DNA from 4 places in the Streptomyces sp. NPDC059534 genome. Region 1 is predicted to be linked to each of the others. Evidence: riboswitches for the same ligand, from Rfam matches in the RefSeq annotation. Region 1 holds a riboswitch; each other region holds the start of a gene.
The links. Region 1 has a riboswitch for cyclic di-AMP ahead of ACFVZH_RS22120 (transglycosylase family protein). Riboswitches for the same ligand answer to the same signal wherever they lie in the genome.
Positions count from the first base shown of each region.

Region 2: it holds a riboswitch for cyclic di-AMP, as region 1 does, so the genes downstream of both, ACFVZH_RS27840 (M23 family metallopeptidase) here and ACFVZH_RS22120 (transglycosylase family protein) in region 1, are expected to answer to the same signal.
Region 3: it holds a riboswitch for cyclic di-AMP, as region 1 does, so the genes downstream of both, ACFVZH_RS06030 (peptidoglycan DD-metalloendopeptidase family protein) here and ACFVZH_RS22120 (transglycosylase family protein) in region 1, are expected to answer to the same signal.
Region 4: it holds a riboswitch for cyclic di-AMP, as region 1 does, so the genes downstream of both, ACFVZH_RS25445 (M23 family metallopeptidase) here and ACFVZH_RS22120 (transglycosylase family protein) in region 1, are expected to answer to the same signal.

Region 1 covers NZ_JBHWAQ010000018.1:151,634-156,474, forward strand. Annotated here, with positions in the region: gene ACFVZH_RS22110 (septum formation initiator family protein) at 1-324, opposite strand, end outside; gene eno (phosphopyruvate hydratase) at 415-1,701, opposite strand; gene ACFVZH_RS22120 (transglycosylase family protein) at 1,989-2,687, opposite strand; cyclic di-AMP (ydaO/yuaA leader) riboswitch at 2,691-2,864, opposite strand; gene ACFVZH_RS22125 (transglycosylase family protein) at 3,123-4,187, opposite strand; gene ACFVZH_RS22130 (cytochrome P450) at 4,306-4,841, opposite strand, start outside.
Region 2 covers NZ_JBHWAQ010000026.1:62,563-67,403, forward strand. Annotated here, with positions in the region: gene ACFVZH_RS27825 (DNA topoisomerase (ATP-hydrolyzing) subunit A) at 1-266, opposite strand, end outside; gene ACFVZH_RS27830 (M16 family metallopeptidase) at 454-1,794, shown strand; gene ACFVZH_RS27835 (M16 family metallopeptidase) at 1,821-3,188, shown strand; cyclic di-AMP (ydaO/yuaA leader) riboswitch at 3,388-3,553, shown strand; gene ACFVZH_RS27840 (M23 family metallopeptidase) at 3,566-4,336, shown strand; gene ACFVZH_RS27845 (GntR family transcriptional regulator) at 4,537-4,841, shown strand, end outside.
Region 3 covers NZ_JBHWAQ010000004.1:14,139-18,979, forward strand. Annotated here, with positions in the region: gene ACFVZH_RS06015 (STM4012 family radical SAM protein) at 1-763, shown strand, start outside; gene ACFVZH_RS06020 (STM4011 family radical SAM protein) at 774-1,652, shown strand; gene ACFVZH_RS06025 (SGNH/GDSL hydrolase family protein) at 1,639-2,433, opposite strand; gene ACFVZH_RS06030 (peptidoglycan DD-metalloendopeptidase family protein) at 2,585-3,562, opposite strand; cyclic di-AMP (ydaO/yuaA leader) riboswitch at 3,567-3,752, opposite strand; gene ACFVZH_RS06035 (tyrosine-protein phosphatase) at 4,113-4,841, shown strand, end outside.
Region 4 covers NZ_JBHWAQ010000022.1:134,576-139,416, forward strand. Annotated here, with positions in the region: gene ACFVZH_RS25435 (MFS transporter) at 1-868, shown strand, start outside; gene ACFVZH_RS25440 (PP2C family protein-serine/threonine phosphatase) at 1,030-2,286, shown strand; cyclic di-AMP (ydaO/yuaA leader) riboswitch at 2,488-2,634, shown strand; gene ACFVZH_RS25445 (M23 family metallopeptidase) at 2,646-3,755, shown strand; gene ACFVZH_RS25450 (aldo/keto reductase) at 3,799-4,773, shown strand; gene ACFVZH_RS25455 (PrsW family intramembrane metalloprotease) at 4,808-4,841, opposite strand, start outside.

The DNA.
Region 1 (4,841 bases):
TTCGCGGGCGAGGCGGCGGACGTAGGCCGGGTCCTGGAGGCGGGCCTTCTCGTCCCTGAGCTCCTCGACCCGCCGGGCGGCCTCGGCGGCCCTGCGCTCCTGTTCGGCGATCTCGCCCTGCTGGGAGACGTAGCTCCGCATGGGATAGGCGAGGGCCACGACGAGGGAGCAGACGACCAGCGCGAGGAAGGCCGCACGGCCGGTGAGCCGGGAGCGGCGGGCCTGACGGCGGGTCTGGGAGCGGTAGACACGGGCGGCGGTCTGCTCGCCGAGCAGCCTGATCCGGGTCGCGGTCGAGAACCGGTCCCGGTCCTTCGCGGCCATGTCGTGTCGCCTCCCCTGTTCACGCGGACGTCCCCGCACACGGTACGGGACCGAGTGCGGGGACGGACGGAACTACCGGGTGTGACGCTGTCAGCCCTTGAAGCGCGGGAAGGCGCTGCGGCCGGCGTAGACCGCGGCGTCGTCGAGGATCTCCTCGATGCGCAGCAGCTGGTTGTACTTGGCGACGCGGTCCGAGCGGGCCGGGGCGCCGGTCTTGATCTGACCGCAGTTCACCGCGACGGCGAGGTCGGCGATGGTGACGTCCTCGGTCTCGCCGGAGCGGTGGGACATCATGCACTTGAAGCCGTTGCGCTGGGCCAGCTCGACGGCGTCCAGGGTCTCGGTCAGCGAGCCGATCTGGTTGACCTTGACCAGGAGGGCGTTCGCGGTGCCCTCCTCGATGCCGCGGGCGAGGCGCTCCGGGTTGGTGACGAAGAGGTCGTCGCCGACGATCTGGACCTTGGCGCCCAGCTTGTCGGTGAGGACCTTCCAGCCGGCCCAGTCGTCCTCGTACAGCGGGTCCTCGATGGAGACCATCGGGTACGCGGAGACGAGCTCCTCGTAGTACTCGGTCATCTCGGCGGCCGAGCGGGACTTGCCCTCGAACTCGTAGACGCCGTCCTTGTAGAACTCGGACGCGGCGACGTCGAGCGCGAGCGCGACGTCGGTGCCCGGGGCGTAGCCGGCCTCCTTGATGGCCTCGATGATGAGGTCCAGGGCGGCGCGGTTCGACTCCAGGTTCGGGGCGAAGCCGCCCTCGTCGCCGAGGCCGGTGGAGAGGCCCTTGCGCTTCAGCACGCCCTTGAGGGTGTGGTAGATCTCCGCACCCCAGCGAAGGGCCTCGGAGAAGGACTCCGCGCCGATCGGGGCGATCATGAACTCCTGGATGTCCACGTTGGAGTCGGCGTGCGACCCACCGTTGAGGATGTTCATCATCGGAACGGGCAGCAGGTGCGCGTTCGGGCCGCCGAGGTAACGGAAGAGCGGCAGGTCGCTGGCCTCGGCGGCGGCGTGCGCGACGGCGAGGGAGACGCCGAGGATGGCGTTGGCGCCGAGCGAGCCCTTGTTCTCCGTGGCGTCCAGGTCGAACATGGCCTGGTCGATCAGGCGCTGCTCGGTGGCGTCGTAGCCGACGAGCTCCGGGCCGATCTGCTCGATGACGGCGAGGACGGCCTTCTCGACACCCTTGCCCTGGTAACGGTTGGGGTCACCGTCGCGGAGCTCGATGGCCTCGAAGGCACCGGTGGAGGCGCCGGACGGAACAGCAGCACGACCGGTGCTGCCGTCGTCGAGGCCGACCTCGACCTCGACCGTGGGGTTGCCTCGGGAGTCCAGGATTTCCCGGGCTACGACGACGTCGATGGACGGCACGAGCATCTCCTTCTGGGATGTGACGCTGGATGTGACGCAAGGTCGGTGCAGGGTCGCTTGGCCTTGCGACAAGAGCCTAACCGGCTCGGGGGCTCCCGCCCGCCGGGCGCCCGCACCCTGGGACGAAAAAGGACCCAAGGGCACGCATCTCGGGATGAAGGGCCCCAGATCTACTGGGCGGTAACCGCAGGATGTCCCGAACACTTCCCCCTATACACGGCGGAACCCCGGTCCGGCGTGCACGGGGGAGGGCACGCCGGACCGGGGTGGTCACCGCGGGAGGGTCGCCTGGCTCACTTGAGGCGGAGCTGCTGGCCCACGTAGATCAGGTCGGCGTCGTCGACGACGTCCTTGTTCAGCTCGAAGAGCTTCGCCCAGCCGCCCTGGACGCCGTGCGCCCGGGCGATGGTGCCGAGGGTGTCGCCGGGCTTGACCTGGTACTCGCCGTTGCCCTTCTTCACCGTCACGCCGGCCGGGGTGGTGACGGTCTTCGGGGTGGTCGCCTTCCGCGGGGTCTGCGGGGTCGTGACCTTCTTGGGGACCTGGCGCTGCTCGCTGCGGGTGGTCGGCTGCGAGACCTTGCGCTCGGGGGCGGGGGCCGCGGCGCCACCGGTGTAGGTGGTGCGGGAGAGGCCCACGCCACAGCTCGGCCAGGCACCCTTGCCCTGGCCCGCGAGGACCTTCTCGGCGACGGTGATCTGCTGCGACTTCGACGCCTGGTGGGCGTTGGGGGCGTAGGCGGTGCCGCCGTACGCGGCCCAGGTGGACGACGAGAACTGCAGGCCGCCGTAGTAGCCGTTGCCCGTGTTGATGGCCCAGTTGCCGCCGGACTCGCACTGGGCGACCCGGTCCCACTCGGAGACCGTGGCGGCCGAGGCGGTGCCCGCGGTCATCAGCGGGGCGGCGACGGCGACACCGGTGACGCCGACGAGCGTGGCGACCTGGGTGGCCTTGGAGGGACGACGGTGTTTGCCCTTGCCGGAAAACAGCATGGAGATTCTCCTCACCGACGCCTGCGAGGTGAGCTGTCGGGTTCGGGCCAATGAGTTGCCCGGCCGCGTGTCCTTGCACGCGACTTCACCCCAAGCCGATCGTCGGCCGTCTGTCTCAACGGCCGGGGCCGGCACTTACCTTGGGTCCCCCGCTCCTGCCTTCGGCGCTGACGCGACGACTGTTCCCATCGGCCGACGGCAGGATTCGGCGTTTCGGTCGACGGGGCCCGCGGTGGCGAGCGGTTACGACCGTAGACACAGACCCACCGGAAGTTCAAAGAGGCTCATTGCGGAAATATCGCCCCTACTTGCCCTCCGGTGGGGGGCGTTTGCGCAGGTGAGAGGTGACGGAGGCAAAGGTTACGGACAGGACACGCCAGTTGAGGCGAAGAGACCCATGTCTCACTTGCCCAGAACCGGACATACAGCCCCGAACTACCCTGCCGTCGTGACCGGATCCGCCGTCAGCTCAAGGCTCTGACCAGGCAGGATCAGGTCCGGATCGGCGCCTACCGTCCGCCGGTTGGCGTCATAGAGGGCCGTCCAGCCGCCGGGCAGTTCGTTCGACCGCGCGATGTCCGACAGGCTGTCGCCGGGCTGCACGGTGTACTCGCCCGAAGTGTCCTGAGTGTCCGTTGCGTCCGAATTCTTCACGCCGTCAGTCGAGGGCGCCGACGCGGGACTTTCGGCCGACTTGTCCTTGGAGGCATGCTTGCCTGATTCTGCCGAAGTGCCCGGTTTGCCGGTTTCCTCCGGAGCGGCCTCGCCCCGGTGCTTGCCGGATCCGGGCGTGGCCGACGACGCGTCACCCTCGGTCGCGTCGGGAGAGACGGGCGTACCGGGCGTAACGGACGTGTCGGGCGTGACCGGGGTCGTCGGCGCGCCCGGGGTCGTGGACGCGTCCGGGGTGACCGGCGCGGTCGGGGTGACCGAGGCGTTCGGGTCCTCGGGGACGGCGGGCGCGCTGGGCGCGGCCGTGGCGGCCTTCGCGCCCTTCGGCGTCCCGGCGGGCCGGAAGGCGCCGGCGGAGCCCGCGGGGAGGCCGGAGGTCCGGTTCGACTCGGCGACCGGCCCGGCGGGGGTCGTCGGGACGGCCGTCGGTCCGGGGTCCACCCCGGTGGCCTTGCCGTCGTTGGTCAGGCCGGCGATCGGCGCGCAGGTGGCCCACTCGGTGCTGCCCTTGGCAAGGGCCTTCTCGGCCACCGCGATCTGCTGGGCGCGGCTGGCCAGGTCGGGGCTGGGGGCGTAGGCCAGGCCACCGTTCCGCTCCCAGCTGTCCTGGGTGAACTGGAGGCCGCCGTACATCCCGTTGCCGAAGTTGGCACTCCACTGGCCACCGGATTCGCACTCGGCGACCCGGTCCCAGGTGGCGGCGTCGGCGGCGGAGGCGGACCCCGTGGCGAGCAGCGGCAGCGCCATCGCGGATCCGGTCACACCGGCGGCGACGACGAGGGCGGGGGCCTGACGGGGGCGACGGTGTCGTCCGTTCCCGGAACGCATAGAAGCGCCTTTCGCGTGACGGCTGAGACTGCGGCGAAACGTAGCGGTATTCGAACGCTCGTCACAAGTCGATGGACCCCCGATCACGTGAAGATCACATTTCTGATGCGGTGTCAGTTCACTTCCGGGGGGCGGAAGTGGAGAATTCCACCGGAAGCGTGCGCAATCCCCGCATGATGAGCCCACCACGCCACCGCAGTTCGTCCGGATCGACGGCAAGTCGCAGGTCCGGCAGGCGCGTCAGCAGCGTCGCGAGCGCGGTCTGCCCCTCCAGCCGGGCCAGGGGCGCGCCCAGGCAGTAGTGGATGCCGTGCCCGTACCCGAGGTGCTGGTTGTCGCGCCGGCCGAGGTCCAGCGTGTCCGCCCCCGCGAACCGCGCCGGGTCGCGGTTGGCCGCGGCGAGCACGACGAGGACCGGGTCCCCCGCCGGGATCTCCTGACCGCCGATCGTCAGCGCCCGCGTCGCGTACCGCCAGGTCGCCATCTCCACCGGCCCGTCGTACCGCAGCAGTTCCTCGACACCGGTCTCCAGCAGCCCCGGCTCCCCCGCCACGATCGACGCCTGGAGCCGCTCGCGCTCTCCGGGGTGGCGCAGCAGCTGGTAGACCCCGTTGCCGATGAGGTTCACGGTCGTCTCGAAACCGGCGAACAGAA
Region 2 (4,841 bases), on a different contig from region 1:
TGCAGCTTGCCCATCACCTCGCCGACGACGCGGGCGCACTTGACGAACCCTCGGTCGGGGCGGAGCCCCATCTCGCCCATCTGGTAGACGATGCGGCGCTGTACGGGCTTCATGCCGTCGCGGGCGTCGGGAAGCGCGCGCGAGTAGATGACCGAGTACGCGTACTCGAGGAAGGAGCCCTGCATCTCGTCGACGACGTCGATGTCGAGGATTCGCTCCTCGAACGCGTCGTCCGGCGGCGGTGTCTTCGTGCTGCGGCGGGCCATCGCGGCTGCGGCTCCTTCACCAACAAGGTTGATCTGACGCGGACCATTGTGGACCGTGCCACCGACAACGCCGACCGCGACCCGGAAGAGGGACATCAGGACCGGGCGGGAACTTCGCCAGGTGTCGGCGCGCTTGCATACAGTGGCAGGACTTTTTCACATCGCGATCGAAGGGACGTACATGCCCATGGGTCACACGGCCACGGCCGAGGCCGGCTCCGGCGGCCTGACAGCGACCGAGCACCGGTTGGCGAACGGCCTGCGTGTGGTGCTGTCGGAGGACCACCTGACCCCGGTCGCGGCGGTCTGCCTCTGGTACGACGTCGGCTCGCGCCACGAGGTCGAGGGCCGCACGGGCCTCGCCCATCTCTTCGAGCACCTGATGTTCCAGGGCTCGAAGCAGGTCCACGGGAACGGTCACTTCGAGCTGGTGCAGGGTGCGGGCGGCTCGCTCAACGGCACGACGAGCTTCGAGCGGACCAACTACTTCGAGACCATGCCCACGCACCAGCTGGAGCTCGCGCTCTGGCTGGAGGCCGACCGCATGGGCTCGCTGCTCGCCGCCCTGGACGACGAGTCCATGGAGAACCAGCGGGACGTCGTCAAGAACGAGCGCCGCCAGCGGTACGACAACGTGCCGTACGGCACGGCCTTCGAGAAGCTCACCGCGCTGGCCTACCCGGCGGGCCACCCGTACCACCACACGCCGATCGGCTCCATGGCCGACCTGGACGCGGCGACGCTGGAGGACGCGCGGAACTTCTTCCGCACGTACTACGCGCCGAACAACGCGGTGCTGTCCGTCGTGGGTGACATCGACCCGGTGCAGACCCTCGCCTGGATCGAGAAGTACTTCGGCTCCATCCCCCAGCACGACGGCAAGCGGCCCCCGCGCGACGGCTCCCTTCCGGAGGTCATCGGCGAGCAGCTGCGCGAGGTCGTCGAGGAGGAGGTACCGGCCCGGGCGCTGATGGCCGCCTACCGGCTGCCGCACGACGGCACGCGCAAGTGCGACGCCGCCGACCTGGCCCTGACGGTCCTGGGCGGTGGCGAGTCCTCCCGCCTGCACAACCGGCTGGTCCGCCGCGACCGCACGGCCGTGGCGGCCGGCTTCGGCCTGCTGCGGCTGGCCGGCGCGCCCTCGCTCGGCTGGCTGGACGTGAAGACCTCCGGTGGCGTCGAGGTCCCGCAGATCGAGGCGGCCGTCGACGAGGAGCTCGCCCGGTTCGCCGCGGAGGGCCCCACGTCCGAGGAGATGGAGCGCGCGCAGGCCCAGTTGGAGCGCGAGTGGCTGGACCGGCTCGGCACCGTCGCGGGCCGTGCCGACGAACTGTGCCGGTTCGCCGTGCTGTTCGGCGACCCGCAGCTGGCCCTGACGGCCGTGGACCGGGTCCTGGCCGTCACGGCCGAGGAGGTGCAGGCGGTCGCCGCGGCCCGGCTGCGTCCCGACAACCGCGCGGTGCTGGTCTACGAGCCGGTGACCGCCGACGAGAGCGACAGCGACGAGGAAGAGGGGGCGGACCAGTGACCGACGCTGCCGCGTCTTTGACGAGCATGGACTTCCACCCGCAGCCGGAGCCGGGGGTCGCCAGGCCCTGGGCGTTCCCCGCCCCGGACCGGGGGAAGCTGGACAACGGACTGACGCTGCTGACCAGTCACCGCCCCGGCCAGCAGGTCGTGGCCGTGGAGATCTTCCTGCCGGCCCCGCTGGACGCCGAGCCCGCCGGGCTCGACGGCGTCGCCACCATCATGGCCCGCGCGCTCTCGGAGGGCACGGACCGGCGCAGCGCCGAGGAGTTCGCGGCCGAGCTGGAGCGGTGCGGCGCCACGCTCGACGCGCACGCCGACCACCCGGGCGTACGGGTCTCCCTGGAGGTTCCCGTCTCCCGGCTGCCCAAGGCGCTCGGGCTGCTCTCCGAGGCGCTGATCGCGCCGGCGTTCCTGGACACCGAGATCGAGCGCCTGGTGCGCAACCGTCTCGACGAGATCCCGCACGAGACGGCCAACCCGAGCCGCCGCGCCGCCAAGCAGCTCTCCAAGGAGCTCTTCCCGGCCGAGTCCCGGATGTCCCGGCCGCGCCAGGGAACCGAGGAGACCGTCGCCGCGATCGACGCGGCCGCCGTCCGCGCCTTCTACGAGGCGTACGTCCGGCCCGGCACCGCCACCGCCGTGGTCGTCGGCGACCTGACCGGGGTCGACCTCGACAAGGTCCTCGCGGACACGCTGGGCGCCTGGACCGGTGAGCCGGCCGAGCCGCTCCCCATGCCGTCGATCACCGCCGACGACACCGGACGGGTCGTCATCGTGGACCGTCCCGGCGCCGTCCAGACCCAGCTGCTCATCGGCCGGGTCGGTCCCGACCGGCACGACGTCGTCTGGCCGGCCCAGGTCCTCGGCACGTACTGCCTCGGCGGCACCCTCACCTCGCGGCTCGACCGGGTCCTGCGCGAGGAGAAGGGCTACACGTACGGTGTGCGGGCCTTCGGCCAGGTCCTCCGCTCGGACGCCGGGGGGAACGGCGCCGCGATGCTCGCCATCAGCGGCTCCATCGACACCCCCAACACCGGTCCGGCGCTCGAGGACCTGTGGCAGGTGCTGCGCACCCTCGCCGCCGAGGGGCTCACGGACGCCGAGCGCGAGACCGCCGTGCAGAACCTGGTGGGGGTCGCGCCGCTCAAGTACGAGACGGCCGCCTCCGTCGCCGGGACGCTCGCCGACCAGGTCGAGCAGCACCTTCCGGACGACTTCCAGGCGCAGTTGTACGCGCGTCTCGCCGAGACCGGCACGGTGGAGGCGACCGCTGCCGTGGTCAGCGCCTTCCCCGTGGACCGGCTCGTCACGGTGCTCGTGGGTGACGCGGCGCAGATCGCGGAGCCGGTGCGGGCGCTCGGCATCGGTGAAGTGACCGTCGTGACCGGCTGATTCCGGCCCCGACGTGGCAACGGGAGGACCCCGGCGGTGTGTTCGCCGGGATCCTCCCCTTTGTCCGTATTGAGGGTAAAGGTTGGCGTATGCCCTGTGGCATGTCTTACAAAAAGCGTGTCTGGTTGGTGATTGAAAGACGATCCGCATAGCGTCGGTGCGGCTGTTCGTCAGTTGCACGTGCCGCAGCCGCGGCATCGGACAGTCATCGCCGAGTCCCCGTCAGGCGCGAGCCTGGGGAGCCGGGGACCCATATGAAGTCCCTGGGGTGAATCGGACGCCTTCGTCTCGTACGGAGGGGCCCGTAGGAGACCTTCCTGCTCCGAACCCGTCAGCTAACCCGGTAGGCGAGAAGGAAGGAAAGGACCAGCCTCTACATGGCGTTCACCCGTGCCACCGGGAAGCATCGTGCTCCGAGCCGGATGGCGCGCCGCGGCGTGGGCATCGCCGGCGTCGCGACCCTCGCCACCACCGGCGTCATCGGAACCCTCGCTTCCCCGGCGCTCGCCGCCGACACGGACAACCGCTCCGCCGAGGACACCGGCCTCACCCAGGTGATCACCGAGGACTCCCTCGCGGACCGGCTCAACGCGCAGGCCGCCGCCCAGGAGCGGGAGGCGTTCGAGGCCGTCGCCAAGGCGAAGGCCCAGGCCGAGGCGAAGCGCAAGGCCGAGGCCCGCGCCAAGGAGATCCGACTGGAGCGGGAGCGCGCCGCCCGCGAGGCCGAGCGCCGCCGCCTGAACTCCTTCCAGCTCCCCGTCGCCGGCTCGTACGTCTCCACCGGGTACAAGACCGGCGGGTCGCTCTGGTCCTCCGGCAGCCACTCGGGCGTCGACTTCCACGCCGCCTACGGCACCCAGGTCGTCTCCGTCGGCTCCGGCACCGTCGTCGAGGCTGGCTGGGGCGGCGCGTACGGCAGCAACATCGTCATCCGGATGAACGACGGCACGTTCACCCAGTACGGGCACCTCTCCTCCATCGGGGTCCACGTCGGCCAGACCGTCGAGCCCGGCGAGCAGATCGGCGTCTCCGGCTCGTCCGGCAACTCCACCGGCCCGCACCTCCACTTCGAGGCGCGCACCACCGCGGAGTACGGCTCCGACATCAACCCGGTCGCGTACCTCCGCGCCCGCGGCGTCGCGGTCTGACCGCAGCCCGCCGCACCTCGCGTCGCAAAAGCCCCGGCTCGTACTGAGCCGGGGCTTTTCGCTGACCCGCCGGCGGCCGAGTAACATCATGGATTTCCCTGGGGCATCGGAAATTCCGGCGCGCTGCAATAGAGTCGAAGATCAGGCGCAGAACAGGCGCCGCTCGAATTGTCTCGCGCGGACCAAGGCGGAGGTCGGACATGCGCATTCCCGCGCACTCGGTATGCACGGCGATCCGGGACGACATCGTCTCCGGTGTCTACGAGCGGGGCAGCCGGCTGACCGAGGAACAGCTCGCCCGCCGGTACGGGGTCTCCCGCGTCCCGGTCCGTGAGGCCCTGCGCACCCTGGAGTCCGAGGGCTTCGTCGTCACCCGCCGGCACGCGGGCGCGCATGTCGCCGAGCCCACGGAGCAGGAGGCGGCCGACCTCCTCGACATGCGGTCGCTGCTGGAACCGCTGGGGGCCGCCCGGGCCGCGCAACGGCGCACCGACGCCCACCTCAA
Region 3 (4,841 bases), on a different contig from region 1:
CCGGGACACCGGCGTCCCCGTGCTGAACATCGACCTGATCTACGGGATCGACGGGCAGACGGAGCGGTCCTGGCAGGTCTCGCTGGACGCGGCCCTCGCCTGGCGGCCCGAGGAGCTGTACCTCTACCCGCTGTACGTGCGCCCGCTCACCGGTCTCGGCCGGATCCAGGATCCCGCGGCCGCCGACCGCGCGTGGGACGAGCAGCGGCTCCTCCTCTACCGGTACGGCCGGGACCATCTCCTCGCGCACGGCTACGAGCAGGTGTCGATGCGGATGTTCCGCCGCGCGGACGCCGCACCGCTCGGGCCCGACGACCACGCCTGCCAGACGGACGGCATGATCGGCCTGGGCTGCGGGGCCCGCTCGTACACCTCGGCGCTCCACTACTCCTTCGACTACGCCGTCGACATGCGGGAGATCCGCTCTCTCATCGACGCCTACACGGAGACCGAGGACTTCGCGCACGCCGAGGTGGGCCGCGCGATGGACGGGGACGAAGCCCGGCGGCGCCATCTGCTGCAGTCGCTGCTCCAGGCGCAGGGCATGCCGCTCGCCGGGTACGAGGAGCGGTTCGGCACCTCGCCGTTCGAGGACCTTCCCGCGGAGCTGGGCCGGTTCGAGGCGTTCGGCTGGCTGGACGGGGACGCCCCGGCGGGTCTCCTGAGGTTGTCGCCGGAGGGCCTCGCGCACTCCGACGGGCTCGGCCCCGAGCTCTTCTCCCCCGCCGTGCGCGCCGCGATGGCCGCGTACGAGGCGAAGTAGCGGGCCCGGCATGGACCTGACCGTGCTCTACCGGGGCCCGCTCTCCTCGTGCGACTTCGACTGCCCGTACTGCCCCTTCGCCAAGCGGCGGGACAGCCCCGAGCTGCTGCGCGCGGACCGGGCGGCGCTCGACCGGTTCACCGGGTGGGCCGCCGGTCAGGCCGGCGACCGGCTGCGGATCCTCTTCACGCCGTGGGGCGAGGGGCTGGTGCGCTCCTGGTACCGGCGGGCGCTGGTCGAGCTGTCCCGGCTGCCGCACGTCGAGCGGGTGGCGATCCAGACCAATCTGAGCTGCCGCACCGGCTGGCTGGCGGAGGCGGACCCGGAGCGCGTGGCGCTCTGGTGCACGTACCACCCGGGCCAGACGCCGTACGAGCGCTTCCTCGGGAAGTGTCTCGACCTCGCCGAGCGGGGCGTCCGGTTCAGCGTGGGCGTGGTCGGCCTTCCCGAGCACGGGGAGGACGCCCGCCGGCTGCGCGCCGCGCTGCCGCCGCACGTCTACCTCTGGGTGAACGCGGCCGAGGGACACACGTACACCGACGCGGAGGCGGCGCGGTGGACGGCGCTCGACCCGCTCTTCCCGTACAGCCGGCATCCGCACCGCTCGGCGGGGCTGCCCTGCCGCACCGGCGAGTCGGTGATCTCGGTGGACGGCGAGGGGACGGTGCGGCGCTGCCACTTCGTCAGGGCCGAGCTGGGGAACCTGTACGACGGCTCGTACCGCGCCGCCCTGCGTCCCCGTGCCTGCCCCCTCGCCGTCTGCGACTGCCACATCGGCTATGTCCACCTGGAGACGCTGCCGCTGTACGACGTGTTCGCCGGCGGGGTCCTGGAGCGGATCCCCGCCGGCCCGGCCACGCCGGTCCTCCCCGGACCTACAGGGGCATGAGGTCGGGGCGCTTGGCCTCTACGTGGTCGCCGGAGCTCTCGCCGCGCAGCCGTCGCCCGATCCACGGCACGAGGTACTCCTTCGCCCAGTGGATGTCGTCCCGGCGCACCTCGAGTGCGCCGCGCGGCGGGACCGGCGGCCAGGGCTGGTCCGGGTCGGCGGGCACCGGCAGGCCGAGGACCTGCGCGGCGCGCAGGGCGACACGGGTGTGGCCGTCCGGCGAGAGGTGCAGCCGGTCGTCGTCCCAGGCGCGCCGGTCCTGGACGGACTTCAGCGACCAGAGGTCGAGGACCGGGCAGCCGTAGCGGTCGGCGATGGCCCGGACGTGCCCGTTGTAGGTGGCGATCTTCCCCCGCAGGTGCTTGAGGAGGATCACGTCGCGGGTGTCGAAGCCGGTGGTCACCATGACGGTGCCGACGGCGGAGGTCAGTTCGGCGACGGCGCGCTCGAAGCGCTCGGCGACTTCGTCGGGGTCCGTGCCGGGGCGGATGATGTCGTTTCCGCCGGCGCAGAAGGTCACCAGGTCGGGGGCGAGTTCCTTCGCCCGGGGGACCTGTTCCGCCACGATCTGGTCGAGGAGGCGCCCGCGCACGGCCAGGTTGGCGTAGCGGAAGGCGTCGTGCTCCGGCAGCTGGTCGGCGAGCAGGACCGCGAAGCGGTCCGCCCAGCCGACGTACGTCCCGTCGGGCCCGGGGTCTCCGACGCCCTCGGTGAAGCTGTCACCGATCGCCGCGTACGACCCGAATGCGTTCTTGTCTCTTGATCTCGAATCGTCTGCCACGGGAGCACATCCTTCCCTTTGGGATGTGACCTACGCGACCGTAAGGAGGGGTTGACGGCGGGTGATATATGCCACCGATAAAGATTCTCCCAAGGCCGGAATACGGCGACGGCCCGGCACATACGTGCCGGGCCGTCGGAGTGCGTCCGCGTCAGACGGAGACGCCGTGCTGGCGCAGGTAGGCCAGCGGGTCGACGTCGGAGCCGTAGTTCGGGGTGGTGCGGATCTCGAAGTGCAGGTGCGGGCCGGTGGAGTTGCCCGTGGAGCCGGAGAGGCCGATCTGCTGGCCGCCGGAGACGGTCTGGCCGGACGAGACGGAGAGGGAGGAGAGGTGCGCGTACTGCGAGTAGTTGCCGTCGGCGTGCTGGATGACGACCTCGTTGCCGTAGGCGCCGCTCCAGCCGGCGGAGACGACCGTGCCGGCGCCGACGGCGCGGACGGTGGTGCCGGAGGAGGCGATGAAGTCGACACCGGTGTGGTAGCCGGAGGACCACATGGAGCCGGAGGCGTGGTACGGGGTGGAGAAGCCGCCGCCGGCGACGGGCGCGACCCAGCCGGAGGCCGAGGTGGAGGAACCGGACGACTGCGCCGTCTGGGACGACTCGGACGCGGAGTTCTCCGAGGTGGCGGCGACCGGGGCGGAGGAGCGCTCGCTGCTGCGGGAGGCGCGCTGGGTGTCGCCGTTCTTCTCCGAGCTCTTCGTGCTCTGGGTGCTCTTGGGGGCGGCGGCCTTGTGCGCGGCCGGCGCGGAGCCCTTGGCGCCGAGGGTGAGCTTCATGCCGGGCAGGATCAGCGAGGGGTTCTCGCCGACGACCTGGCGGTTGTCGGCGTACAGCTTCTGCCAGCCGCCCGCGAGGTGGTGGTCGGCGGCGATCTTCGACAGGTAGTCGCCCCGGACGACGGAGTACGTCTTCGGCGCGGCCTTGGCGGCGGCGGGCGCGGCCTGGACGGCGGCGGCCTTGACCTGGGCGGCGGCGGTGACGGCGGCCGGAGCGGACTGCTCGGCGGCGTGGGCCCCGGTCGCGCCGAGGAGCGGGAGGGCGACGACGGCGCCACCGGTGCCGGCGACGACGAATCCACGCGTGATGGGGTTGATCCTGGTACGGCGGTGCTTACCCTTCGCGGGCATGGCGAATTCCTCTCCGGCGCCTGCGAGGTGAGCTGTCGGGTTCGGGCGGGAGATGCCCGGCCGCATTCTCACGCGGCTTCACCCCAAGCCGTCCTGCATCGCGGGACCGGCGTAGTACCTGGGTCCCCCGCTCCTGCCACACATGGGTGAGTGAATTCCGGACGGTGGCAGGATTCGGCGGTCCGACCGGATTGACGGTGACGCTAGACGAGCGGGGTCGGCGCGAACAACCCACCGTTTTCCAAGGCCATTCCGCGGCACGTCATGCGGCTCGAATTCCGGTCACCCTGTGTGGATGACGGTCCCTCGATCTCCTTTTTCCGTACGGCAATTGCTCCGGGCCGTCGGCCACGATCCGTCACCTTTATGACGCTGCTCACGCGCCCTGCCCCATCTCGCCTGTAACCAGGGCGCGTTATACCTAACGCCTTAATTCGGACAGATCGCCCATTCCCGTCCGAGGGGGTGCGCCGCCCCCGCCCCGCCTGGATGATTGCCCCTGGAACCGATCTCGCGTCGGGCACCCGAACGACGACACCCAGGAGCATCCGTGACGCAGCAGCTTCCGCAGGTACCGCCCACCGAAGCGAACGAGCCCGAGCTGGCGGAGGTCCGCAACTTCCGGGACGTGGGCGGCCTGCCGACGACGGACGGGCGCGCCGTGCACCCCGGCCGCCTCTTCCGCAGCGGACACCTCGCCCACGCCACCGAGAGCGACGCCGCCTTCCTCGCCACGCTGGGACTGCACACCGTCTTCGACTTCCGCAACGAGGCCGACCGGCGGGTCGAGGGCGCGGACGTCGAGCTGCCCGGCGTACGGAACGTGAACATACCGCTGAACGACCCGGCCGACGGCAAGGAGTTCTGGAGGCTGGTGCGCGACGGCGAGATCGCGCAGCTGCGGGAGATCCTCGGCGACGGCAAGGCGGCCGCCAGGATGTCCGACTCGTACCGGAAGATGGTGGTCGAGCGGACCTCGGAGCACAGCCGGATCCTGCACTCCATGGCCGAGGAGAGCGTCCCCGCCCTGATGCACTGCGCGGCGGGCAAGGACCGTGCCGGGCTCGCCATCGCGATCACCCTGCTCGCCGTCGGGGTCGAGCGCGAGGCGATCGAGGCCGACTACGTGAAGTCGAACGACCCGCACCGCCGCTACAAGGTGCGCCGCAGCTCCACCGCCCCCGACGCGATGTCGCCCGAGGTGATGGAGCTGCTGAGCCCGCTCTTCGACGCGCGGGCGGAGTACCTGCGGGCCGCCTTCGAGACGATCGAGGCGACC
Region 4 (4,841 bases), on a different contig from region 1:
GCTGGCGACCGGGCTCGCGGGGGCGCTGTTCAACCCCGCCGTACGGGCCTGCCTCGCGGCGGAGGCCGGTGAGGAGCGGCGGGTGGACGCCTTCGCGCTGTTCAACGTGTACTACCAGGCGGGCATCCTGCTCGGGCCGCTCGTCGGGGTGGCCCTGACGGGGGTGTCGTTCCGGCTGACGTGCACGGTGGCGGCGCTGCTGTTCGCCGGCCTGACGTTCGTCCAGCTGCGGCACCTTCCCGTACGGGCCGGGGCGCCGGGCCGGGAAGCGGAGGCGCGGGGGCAGTTCCGCACGGTCCTGTCCCACCGCACCTTCTGGTTCTTCTCGCTCGCCATGACGGGCTCGTACGTCCTGTCCTTCCAGGTCTACCTGGCGCTGCCGCTCGCGGCGGACGGAACGGCGCTGACGACGGCGCTGTTCGTCGTCTCGGCGCTGGTCGCGCTCGCCGGCCAGCTGCGGATCACGGCCTGGTGCCGGCGCCGGCTGAGCCGGGAGCGCTGTCTCGTCCTCGGGCTCGGCCTGATGGGCGTGGCCTTCCTGGCCCCGGCGACGCTGGGCCGGGGCGCGGCCGGGCTCCTGCTGTGCGCGGCCGTGCTGGCCGTCGCGAACGCGGTGCTCTACCCGTACGAGATGGACACCGTCGTCGCCCTGTCCCGGGGGCGCTGGGTGGCCACCCACTACGGGCTCTACAACACCGTGTGCGGGGTCGGGATCACCCTCGGGAACCTGGGGACGGGCGCGCTGCTCGACGTGACCGGCTGGTCGGCGGTGCCGTGGTTCGCCCTGTGCGCCGTGGGCCTGGTGTGCGCGGCGGCCATGGCCCTGCTGGCCCGGGGCGGGCGGCTCGCCGCGGCGGCCGGGGACTGAGGAAGCGGCCCGAGCGGCCGCCGGGTCGCCCCCGCTTGTTCGTCGGGCCGCCTGTCCGCCCGGCTGCCCGGGTCGTTTGTCCGCCGGGTCGCCCGCCCGGCCGGGCTACGCCAGTCGGCCGCACGGGAGTCGCCGCCCGGTGCGGCGGCGGCCACCCTGGGATGGCGCGGTGCGGACCGCGGCCGGGCGGACCGGGCAGGAGAGCACAGGTGGGGCACCCCCTAGGAGCGGCGGGCGGCGGGCGGCGCGGCGCGGACCGCCGTGCCTACGGCGGTGCCCGGCGGTTCATCCGGGCCCTGCCGCCGCTGGTCATCGCGGGCGGTGTCGTCTTCGACGTGCTGACCCCGCCCGCGTACACGGCGGCCCCGCTGTTCTCCGCCGCCCCGCTGATCGCCGCGCCGTTCTTCTCCATGCTCACCACGCTGCTGACCGGACTCGCCGCCGCCCTCGCCTCCGTCGGGCTGCACCTCTACAACGACACCGCGAGCGACATCCCGGGGCTGACCGAGACCCTGACCGTCGTCACCGTCTCGGCGCTGGCCCTCCTCATCAACCGGGTGGTGCGGCGCAGCGGCGAACGGCTCGCCTCGGCACGGGTCATCGCGGAGACCGCGCAGAAGGCGGTGCTGCCGATGCCGACCGAGCGGATCGGCGGGGTCCAGTGCGCGGCGCGGTACGAGGCCGCGCAGGCGGACGCGTTCATCGGCGGCGACCTGTTCGCCGTCCAGGACACCCCGCACGGGGTGCGGCTGGTGGTCGGGGACGTCCGCGGCAAGGGGCTGGAGGCGGTCGAGGCCGTCGCCGTCGTCATCGGGGCGTTCCGGGAGGCGGCCGAGCAGGAGCGGACCTTGGAGGGCGTGGCGCAGCGCCTCGAACGGGCGCTGGCCCGGGAGGGCACCCGCCGCCACGGACTCGACGCCTTCGAGGGGTTCACCACCGCGGTCCTCGCCGAGATCCCGCGTGCCGACGGCAGCGGTACGTTCGACGGGTTCGTCCGGGTCGTGAACCGAGGCCACCCGCCCCCGCTGATGCTGTTCACGGACGGGCGGCTGGACCTGCTGGAGCCGTCGGAGGCGGCGCTGCCGCTCGGCATGGGGGACCTGGCGGTGTGGCCGGACCGGGCCGAGGCGCGGCCCTACCCGCCGGGCGCGACGCTGCTGTTCTACACCGACGGCCTGTCGGAGGCGCGGAACGCGGAGGGCGTCTTCTACGACCCCGCGGAGCGGCTCGCCGGCCGGATCTTCCCGGGGCCGGAGGAACTGCTCGACGCGCTGGTGGACGACGTACGGCTGCACACCGGCGGAGGGGCGACGGACGACATGGCGCTGCTCGCGGTGAGCCGGCCCGCGACGGGGCAGCCGCAGCGGCGCCGGACCATGCCGGTGGTGCCGCCGGGAGGGCCCGGTCACCAGGCGTAGTCGAGAGGTGTCCCTGTGATAACAATTGACATAACGTCAGATCGAGAGGGTTTGGTGATCTCGTTCTGAAGGGGGGTCAACTCGGTCTATTCTCCCCCAATTCAATGAACGATCAAGAGGAACAGCTTGGAATCGGGACCCCCTGTCTATTAACGTTCGATAACGCAGCGCGGTCGTCCCAGCCGTCGCAAGAGGCGGCACCGTGCGCACGCGCCGAATCCTGAAAGGGAACCGGGGAACCACCACTTGGGGTGAATCGGGCCTTTCGCACCTGTGCGACCGTGTCCGTAGGAGACCTTCCTGCTCCGAACCCGTCAGCTAACCCGGTAGGCGAGAAGGAAGGAAAGGAGCGCCCCTCCGTGGCGTCCAACACCCCCGCACCCGAAGCCCCCTTCGATGCCTTCGGTGGCGGTGCGGGTCCCGCCGCCCCGGACACCGAATGGAACCCCACCGAGGGTTCCCTCCGCGCCGAGAGCCGCTCCGGCGGCCGGCACCGGGTCGTCAAGCAGCGCTCCAACTTCGCCCGTTCCTCCACCGTCCTCGGCGTCGGCGTGATCGCCGCGGTCGGCGCGGGCGGCCTCGCCACCGCGCAGGAGAAGCCCCCGGTCGCGATCTCGCTCCCCGACCTTCCCGACCTCGGCCTGCCGGACGCCCACGACCTCCCCGGCGTCGGCGACCTCCTCCCCGACGAGGACCCCGAGCCGGTCAGCGCGGCCCGCGCCAACCCCAACCCGCTCACCGCCGCCACGTACACCACCACCGACGAGCGGACCGGCCAGGACGACCAGGCCGCGAAGACCGCGACCGGCGCCGGCGACGCGGGCGAGGCCCTGCGCGCCCGCATCCTCCAGCAGGCCGAGCAGCAGCAGGCGTCCGCCGACGCCGCCGACAAGGCGGCGGCGGAAGAGGCGGCGGCCGAGAAGGCGGCGGCGGAAGCCGCGGCCAAGGCCGACGCGGCGGCCAAGGCGGCCGCCGAGGCCAAGGCGAAGGCCGAGGCGGAAGCGAAGGCGAAGGCGGAGGCGGAAGCCGCTGCGAAGGCCGAGGCCGAGCGCCTCGCGAAGCTCGCCGCGAGCTACTCGCTGCCCCTCTCCTCGTACACCCTCACCGCCTCCTACATGCAGTCCGGCTCGATGTGGTCCTCCGGCTACCACACCGGCCTCGACTTCGCCGCGCCCACGGGCACCCCGCTCAAGGCGGTCCACGGCGCCACAGTCAAGTCGGCCGGCTGGTCCGGCTCCTACGGCTACCGGATCGTCCTGGAGCTGGGGGACGGCACCGAGGTCTGGTACTGCCACCTCTCGTCGATGACGGTCTCCGCGGGCCAGACGGTGGGCACCGGCGAGACCATCGGCCGCGTCGGCGCCACCGGCAACGTCACCGGCGCCCACCTCCACATGGAGGTCCACACCCCGGGCGGCGACGGCATCGACCCGGCGCAGTGGCTCCGCTCCAAGGGCCTGTCGCTCTGACCGAAGCGGAATAGGCCCGGCGGCCGGAGCGGTTGATCCACCCATGACCACTCTCCGCCCGCTGGGCAGCTCCGACCTGCACGTCTTCCCGCTCGCCCTGGGCGGCAACGTCTTCGGCTGGACCGCCGACGAGGCACAGTCCTTCGCCGTCCTCGACGCCTACGCCGCCGCGGGCGGCAACTTCGTCGACTCCGCCGACGTCTACTCCGCCTGGGCCGAGGGCAACGAGGGCGGCGAGTCCGAGACCGTCATCGGCCGCTGGCTCGCCTCCCGGGGCAACCGCGCCGACATCGTCGTCGCCACCAAGGTCGGCGCCCACCCCCACTTCAAGGGGCTCTCCGCCACCACCATCAAGGGCGCCGCCGAGGAGTCGCTGCGCCGCCTCGGCACCGAACACATCGACCTCTACTACACGCACTTCGACGACGAGTCCGTGCCGGTCGAGGAGATCGTCACCGCCCTCGACCAGCTGGTGAAGGACGGCAAGGTGCGCGCCGTCGCCGCCTCCAACATCTCCCCGGAGCGGCTGCGCGCCTCCCTCGACTTCGCCGAGGCCGAGGGCCTCACCCGCTACGTCGCCCTCCAGCCGCACTACAACCTGGTCTCCCGCGAGACCTACGAGGGCCCGCTCCTGGAGACCGCCGAGCGGGCCGGTCTCGCCGCCGTCCCCTACTACGGCCTCGCCTCCGGATTCCTCACCGGCAAGTACCGCCCCGGCGCCACCGTCGACAGCGTCCGCGCCGCCGGAGCCGGCGGCCACCTCGACACCGAGCGGGGCCGGGCCGTCCTCTCCGCGCTCGACACGGTCGCCGAGGCGCACGGGGCGGAGCTCGCCACCGTCGCCCTCGCCTGGCTCGCCTCCCGGCCCACCGTCGCCGCGCCCATCGCCTCGGCCCGTACGGTCGAACAGCTCCCGGCGCTGGTCGCGTCCGCCGGCCTCACGCTCACCGAGGCCGAGCTGACCCTGCTCACCGAGGCGTCCGCCGGCCAGCGGGTGTCCCGCGACGCCGCTCCCTGATCCGGCCCGATCGGCACGACACCCCTCGACACCCCTAGCTCCGGTACGGGTTGTAGCCGCCGTAGTCC